DNA from 2 places in the Sutcliffiella sp. NC1 genome. Region 1 is predicted to be linked to the other one. Evidence: riboswitches for the same ligand, from Rfam matches in the RefSeq annotation. Region 1 holds a riboswitch; the other holds the start of a gene.
What was found. Region 1 has a riboswitch for thiamine pyrophosphate ahead of tenA (thiaminase II). Riboswitches for the same ligand answer to the same signal wherever they lie in the genome.
Positions count from the first base shown of each region.

Region 2: another riboswitch for thiamine pyrophosphate. It lies ahead of tenA (thiaminase II); the one in region 1 lies ahead of tenA (thiaminase II).

Region 1 is NZ_CP115153.1:1,545,878-1,550,097, forward strand. It holds gene O1A01_RS08055 (FAD-dependent monooxygenase) at 85-1,266, shown strand; gene tenA (thiaminase II) at 1,471-2,163, opposite strand; TPP riboswitch at 2,308-2,411, opposite strand; gene O1A01_RS08065 (phytoene desaturase family protein) at 2,615-3,901, shown strand; gene O1A01_RS08070 (RNA polymerase sigma-70 factor) at 3,870-4,220, shown strand, end outside.
Region 2 is NZ_CP115153.1:1,083,410-1,087,629, forward strand. It holds gene O1A01_RS05485 (efflux RND transporter permease subunit) at 1-1,733, shown strand, start outside; TPP riboswitch at 2,058-2,164, shown strand; gene tenA (thiaminase II) at 2,329-3,009, shown strand; gene O1A01_RS05495 (ECF transporter S component) at 3,022-3,603, shown strand; gene O1A01_RS05500 (ABC transporter ATP-binding protein) at 3,658-4,220, shown strand, end outside.

The sequences.
Region 1 (4,220 bases):
CATCAAAAAGGTGCGCAAATAGAACATTTCGCACCTTTTTAACTTAAAGGAAACTTAGTGAAGTTATGGGAAAGAAGCAAAGAGGTGGTCAGTTTGGAGAAATCACATAATGTAAAGTCTGCGACTGTAATTGGTGCTGGTATAGGTGGCCTTTGTACGGCTATTGCTTTACAACAGAAAGGATGGAACGTTTCTGTTTACGATAAAGCTACAGAACTCAAGGATGTTGGTGCAGGGATTGTATTGTCTGCGAATGCCTTAAAAGTGTTGGGAAAATTAGGACTAGCACTTGAGATCAGAAAAAAGGGTGCCCCGGTTAAAAAGGCCGAAATTAGAACATGGGACGGAAAACCATTAGTGAATGTACCTGTTCATGAACAGGCACAGAGATATGGGAGCTATAGTTATTTAATATACCGTCCCGTCTTACAAAAAGTATTACATTCTGCATTAAATGAAAATACTGTGAATCTTAATAAAAGATTAGTACATATAGAACAGCGTGATTCAAAAGTAAGTGTAGTCTTTGAAGATGGCGATGTAGTTAAAGATAATTTAGTTATTGGTGCTGATGGGATACACTCCGAAGTTAGAAAAAGGGTAATTGGTCCAAGCCCTTTACGTTATTCTGGTTTTACAGCTATTAGAGGAATTTCTGTCTATGAGGATGCACGTTTCCCTATGGAACTAGGTGGAGGTTTCGAAGCATGGGGCCATGGAAAAAGGTTCGGGTTCTCCCATTTAGGAAAAGGAAGAATCTTTTGGTTTGCAGCTATAAATAGTGAAAGTGGCACTATTATTAATTCCCCTCATCCAAAGAAAATCGCTTTAGATCATTTTAGCGGCTGGTGGGAGCCAGTTACTAACGTGATCGAAGCAACAGAAGAATCGAATATAATTGTTCATGAAATTTTTGATAGAAAACCGATGAACACGTGGAGTAACGGAAAGATTACACTGCTCGGTGATGCTGCCCATCCCATGCTACCAAATTTAGGACAAGGTGGGGCGCAAGCGATGGAAGATGCATTAGTGCTCTCTCGCTGTCTTGACGATTACCCGAATGAAGTTGAGAAAGCATTAAAACAGTATGAAGAAATAAGATACGGCCGAACTGCTAAAGTCGTAAAAGGTTCTAGAGCAATGGGAAGAATGATGCAACTCGAAAATCCAATTGCAATTTTTATTAGAAATCAACTGTTACGGAACAGTCCAGAATCTCTTAAAATGAAACGGTTAGAATGGCTTCTAGGACACGAAGTATAGGAGCTAGTAATTTGTGATAGAAGTAATAAAGTATGCCCATAATATGAAACCGTCAGAGCATCATCTTCATATAAAGAAGAAGCTGAGTTAATGAGATATAAAGATATGGGTTAGGTATATAGTTAGATAAGCTTCTTAAATCAATTTTTAAAAAGCGTTGTGGATATTAATCCAAAACGCTTTTTTAATATCTACAAAGATGATCTATATAACTTGAATAGATTTAATTGGGACAGGCCATGTTTCTTGTGTATATGCCATTGTCCAAAATTGATGCTCTAACTGTGTGCTCGTAATAAAGTGCTCACGCATGCGTTTTTTTTCGTATTCACTAGCTTTGGCCGCACAAGCATCTATTTTATCCATAAATGTTTGAGTGATGGTACTAACTTCCTTGTCACCATAAAATGCAATCCATTCGTAGAAAGGATGAGCTGGTGTCGGTTTTACTTCCATCATCAGCTTTTTACCAATTTCCCAATACGTCCAGGGACAAGGGGCGAGTGCAGCAAGTGTTTCGCCAAGTGTACCGTTTGTAGCAGCCTCCATCATATGGCGTGTGTAATGATGTGCGGTTGGAGCAAGTGGAGCTTTTTGTAAATCCTCGTACCGAACACCTGCAACCTTACAAAAGTTATTGTGCGGATGTATTTCTGCATTTAAGACAAACCCTATTTGCTCCTGGAAAAACGTCATATCTTCTCTGTCTGTACATTTAGAAACCGCAAGACCATAAATACGGCAAAATGTCGTTAAGTATTCATAATCTTGTTGTACGTAATGAATGAGTGCTTCTTTCGGTACATTTCCTTCTCCAATTCCTTTTACAAAAGGATGTTCAAAAATTGCTTCAAAGATTGGGTCTGCTTCCTGTCTTAACTGTTTTGAAAATGTCATGTAGTATTCCTCCTCCAAATTAATTTAAGAAGAACACCCACATTCACCCATGGAAGACAATGCGAAAGGGGGTACGCATGAGCTCTTTTTACAACATAAAAAAGCTCCTCTTCCATGGAAAAGAGAAGCATGAGCATACGAAACGTACTCGATGCACCACTTTCCTCCGCTGGTATAAACCAGATCAGGTTCAAAGGGTCCGACGCGTAAAGCGACGTCTCAGCCTATTGGCTCCCCTAGTGGATATCCTATTCCATATACTACATGAATTTAGACATTATTCAATATACAATTGGAAAAATAGTTAATTTTTACTAAAATGTATCGTGATGCTATGTTTTTAATTGTTACTATAGAAATAAGTAGTAAACAAAAAAAGAAAATTAATCTCTAATCTGTCACAAAATAAATCAGTTAATCGTCTTGTTTGTAAAATAGGAGGATGATGACAATGAAGAATACAGAAAGAAATTGTGTTGTAATTGGTGGAGGGATTGCTGGACTTACTGCTTCTATTTATTTAGCACGTGCAGGATTATCCGTTACATTAATCGAAAAAGCTAAAACGATAGGTGGTCGGGCAAAAACAGAAGTGATGGATGGTAGTTATGTCAATTTCGGACCACATGCCTTATATTCAAAAGGAAAAAGTTTAGAAATATTAGCGGAATTAAGCATCTCTCCAAAAGGAAATAGCCCTGCCATCGGGGGAAAGGTGTTTTACAATGATTCACCGTATAACCTTCCCGCCAACCCTTTCTCTGTATTAACTAGTGATTTATTTAATTGGAGAGGGAAAATGGAATTACTCCGCTTTTTTATACTTTTACAAACAAAAAAATTAAAGAGCAACCGAGAGATCTCCGTTGACCAATGGCTTCATGAAAATATAAAGGATGAACGTGTTCAGAAATTTATTCTCATGCTTATACGTTTATCTTCTTACTGTAACGACCCTGATAGGCTTCGTGCCGAAGTTGCATTTAAGCAGCTGCAATTAGGAAAAGCCATTTATGTTCATAACGGTTGGCAGTCAATTATAGAGGAGTTAAAAGAGAAAGCGGAAAAATTAGGTGTCATTATTCAAGCGGGAGCCTCCGTTCAACAAATAAAAGGGAAATTTCCACAGTTTGAAGTGAAATTAAGTAACAATAAATCAATCTTCACACCATATATTTTATCAACAGCAAGCCCAAATGAGTTGAGGAAATTCCTTCAGGGCTATGAAATAGATGCAATCAATGAACTTATACCAGTCCGGGCAGCATGTCTGGATATAGTGCTAAACAATATACCGAATCCTACAGTATCATTCGCCTTGAGCATGGACCATCCACTCTATTTTTCTAATCATTCCAACGTCGCAACATTAAGTGACAATCAAAGCCACTCCGTCATACACGTAATGAAATATTTGAGCATTAATGAACCTAGAACGGATTTAAAACCGGAGCTCGAACAGTTTCTTAGTCGAGTTCAACCAGGCTGGGAAAAACATGTTATATCAAAACGTTACCTACCGAACATAACAGTAACTAATAGTATGATGAAAAAACAAAAAAATGAAATGGAGCAGATTCCAGGATTATTTATTGCCGGAGATTGGGTTGGCGCAGAGGGAATGTTAGTTGACAGTTCTTTTTTTAGTGCAAAGCAAGCGGCCATGAGCATTATTGAATTAAATGAAAAAAGGGAGTGTAGCGACGATGGAAATGGAGGAAGCATATACGCAGTATAAACCGCTACTTTTATCCATATCTTATCAGATGGCAGGAAGTATGACGGAAGCGGAAGATATCGTTCATGATATTTTTATAGATTTTCATAAGATTGATAAGAACAATATTAAAGATTATAAATCGTATTTGTGTAAAATGGCCACTAATCGAACGATTGACCATCTAAAATCCGCGAGTAAAAGAAGAGAACATTATATCGGACCGTGGCTCCCTGAACCGTTAAATACAGATCAAGATCCGCTGCATTCTATCGAACAACATGACCAACTCTCCTACGCGCTCCTAACACTACTAGAAAAACTTAACCCGGTTGAACGT
Region 2 (4,220 bases), 460 kb from region 1:
TGTTTTTGCCAATTGGCTTACTCGGCGGAGAGTTAGGCCAGTTTATGATCATACTGTCCGTAGTAGTTGCGGTAACATTAATTAGTTCCGTTGTCGTTTCATTTACTTTAATTCCAGCACTTGCGGAAAAATTTTTAAAGCTAAAAAAGAAAAAGGCAGTAAAAAAAGAAGGGAAACTGCTACAAACATACAGTAAACTCGTTTCTTGGACTGTAAAGAAAACGAGAAATAGTATCGCTGTTATCGGCATATTTTTTCTAATGTTCGTTGGTTCTCTTTTTTTAGTAACAAAAATACCGATGACTATTATGCCTGACGTATTTAATCGTTATGCAGAATTAGTTATTTCAATGGAATCAGGAATAACACCTGAAGAAAAACAAACTGTAGTAGAAGAAATAAATGAAAGACTTAGTTCGATTACGGATGTGGAATCCAACTATATAATAGACGATGGAACGTATATTTTTGCAATCATTAACATGACAAAGGATAAAAACATTACAAGAGAGCAAAAGGAAGTAAATGAGGAAATCTTTCGCTCCCTTCGTGAGCTAACAGAAACTCAACCAATTGTTGGAGTGCAAAGTTCGATGGATGCAGGAGGTGCGTCACCTGTCCAAGTTAATATTAAAGGAGACGACTTTGAACAATTACAATCGTTAGCGGATAAGTTTATACAAGAACTAGAAGCTATAGATGGAGTTGTTGGAATCTCCCATTCCGCAGAAAGAACATCTATTGAAGAAGTAATAGAGTTAAACGAGAACGCGATAGAAGAGGCAGGCCTAACGAATTTTCAAATTAGACAAATGATCGAGCAAGCTTTTCTGCATTTTCCAATCGGAGAGGTTACAGTTAATAACGAAACGCTTCCCTTAATCGTAACATGGGAGGAGCGAATAAACAGAAAAGCTGATTTATTGAACCTGGAAATTCCAACGAACGACGGAACAAGTAAACTATCTGAGTTTATTCAATTAAAAAGTGTAAACACGCCGAATGCAATTACTCATATAGATGGCGAGCGATATATTTCTATTTCTGCAGACATGGAAGGAAAAGATTTAGGATCTATTAATAGAGAAGTTCAAAATGTCATTCAAAAATTTGAAACACCTGTTGGATATACGGTTGCGGCAGCTGGTGATTTAGAACAGCAACAGGAATTAATGGTAGAAATGATGATGATCTTAGGGTTAGCAATTTTCTTAGTGTATTTAGTGATGGCTGTGCAGTTTAATCATTTAATCCAACCTATTATTGTCATGTCAATCATACCGATGACGATAGTTGGAGTAATTTTAGGTTTAGTTCTAACCCAAAGAGAGCTAAGTATCATGTCAGCGATGGGTATCATTATGTTAATTGGAATTGTATTGAATAATGCAATCTTATTAATCGACCGGACTAACCAACTTCGTAATCAAGGTGAGGAAATTGAAAATGCCTTAATAGAAGCTGGGAAAAACCGTATTCGACCAATCTTTATGACAACATTAACGACAGCTGGTGGAATGTTACCTTTAGCGTTAGCTTCAGGAACATCAGGTAACTACCAAGCACCAATGGCAACCGTAATCATATCAGGCTTACTATTTGCAACCTTTATCACACTCCTACTCATCCCAGCCGTTTGCAAACTATTCTCTACTATCGGGAAAGTAGGAAAGAAAATGTTTAAGAAAAAGAATCGGAGTAATAAAGATGAAACCAGCGAAATAAATATTTAATATTGCAAAAGTAAACCTATTGAAAAACTGCACCAAGGCCGATGGATCTTATAAGGTTCGCCTTTCACACAAGTTTAGAACCGTGAGTGTAACGGAGCGGAAGGTGCGAGACTCCAGCGGGATGTAGAGGGAAGGTCGAGACCCCACAGGCGAAGCCGAGGAGGCTCGACTCCCTCCCCGCGGAAAGCGAGTACCTGCAGCGAAGAGGAACGGTCTGACTTAAAACGCTAACCTATTTTCGATATAGATATAGAAAAAACCTTTTGACATTTTAAAATAAACTGATATGATAATTATCAGAAAACACCTTAAAAATTTAATAATTAAGACCACTAGGGGTGCCTTTACAAGGCTGAGATTAGAGTGTGACTCTAAGACTCTTAGAACCTGATCTGGTTAACACCAGCGTAGGGAAGTGGACGGTTGTATTTTCATGCATGAATTATTTCCTCGCATGAACTACATATCATTATGTTTAATCAACCACCTTCTTTGCGCACATGCGAAGAAGGTGGTTTTTTATTTTTTCGGAAAAAATAGTAGGGCCCACTATTTAATTCCGAAGCAACAAAATGTATCTAGGAGGATGATTAGGATGAAATTTTCACAAATAATTAGAAAAGAAGCAGATCATATATGGGAGGCAAGCTTTCAACATCCATTTGTTACAGGAATTGCTGATGGAACACTTTCCTTGGAAAGCTTTAAATATTACGTAATGCAAGATGCATATTATTTAAGTCACTTTGCAAAAGTTCAAGCATACGGAGGGGGGAAAGCATTTGACCTTCAAACAACTGCTAGACTTGCTGCACACGCACAAGGAACGTATGAAGCTGAACTGTCACTACATGAAAATTTTTCAAAACGTCTAGGAATTTCGGAAGAAGAACATAAAAACTTCCAACCAGCACCAACTGCTTACGCATACACATCCCATATGTACCGTGCAGTTTTAACTGGTGGATTAGGAGAAGTAATCGCAGCGTTATTACCGTGTTACTGGTTATACTATGAAATTGGTGAAAGGTTACAAGGTTCAACTCCTGAAGAACCAATCTATCAAGAATGGATTGCCGCCTACGGAGGGGACTGGTTCCGTCAATTAGTGGAAGAGCAAATTGATAGATTAGATGAATTAGCGGAAAAGGCAACAGAGGGAGAAAAAGAAAGAATGAAAGAGTATTTCCTGTTGAGTAGCCAATATGAATATTCGTTTTGGCAAATGGCTTACACATTAGAACGTTGGCCAGTTCAAGCGAAAGTAAAGCAGTAGGAGATTACGAGAATGAAAAAAAATTTAAAGCTAACAGATATATTAGTAACGATATTAATTTCCATCGTTTTTGGGATTGTATATAAAATTTGGGGTCCAGTGAGTGGGGTTATGAGCTCATTTGGACTACATATTGATGAGTTAGTATACGGTATGTGGTTCATTGCTGCTGCTGTTGCGTATTTAATTATTCGAAAAGCCGGTGTTGCATTTTTAGCAGAAGTGGCAGCGGCATCTGGTGAACTATTAATGGGGTCAGAATACGGTGTAATCGTACTAGTATACGGAATCGTACAAGGATTATTTGCAGAAGCAGTGTTTGCCTCCTTTCGCTATAAACGATTTGATCTATTAGTCGTTTCTCTTGCTGGAGCTAGTTCAGCGGTAGGGTCACTTTTATTAGATTTGTTCCGAGGATATTTATTAGATTTAGTATGGTGGAGTGTGACATTAAAAGTATTTTTCCGCATTGTAGGCGGCATTTTCTTCACCGGCTTTGTTGCGTATGCATTAGTGAAAGCATTAGAAAAAACAGGGGTAACGAAACTATTAAGACCAGCTAGTAAAGAAGATTATGAGTCTTTGAGTAAATAGCAAAAAGAGGGATTTTGAAACGTTTAAATTAAAGCGCATTAAAAGGAGAGAGTCATGACACAAATTAAAGTGGAAAATTTACGTCTAAAATATGCAGGGGATGAAATGCTTTTCCACGATGTCTCTTTTTCTTGTAAACACGGCGAGAAAATTTTGTTCCTCGGTCCTTCAGGGTGTGGGAAATCAACCCTATTACAGGTTATTTCTGGGTTAATACCGACTGTAATGGAAGTACCGATGCGTGCGGATAACATAATAACACCGGAGTCTTGGGGCTATGTGTTCCAAGACCCGGATTCTCAGTTTTGCATGCCTTATGTAGACGAGGAACTTGCATTTGTACTTGAAAATTTAGCGGTACCGAGAGAAAAAATGGACTGTAAAATAAATTACTTACTTAACGAAGTAGGCTTAGAGCTTCCACACCCCCACACGAAAATAAATGAACTGTCTGGTGGAATGAAACAAAGGCTAGCGATTGCTTCTGTTTTAGCAATGGAACCAGATGTTTTATTTTTAGATGAACCAACGGCGCTATTAGACCCAGAAGGAACAAAGGAAGTGTGGGACACAATTAAACGGGTAGGAGAAGAAAAGACAGTCATTATTGTCGAGCA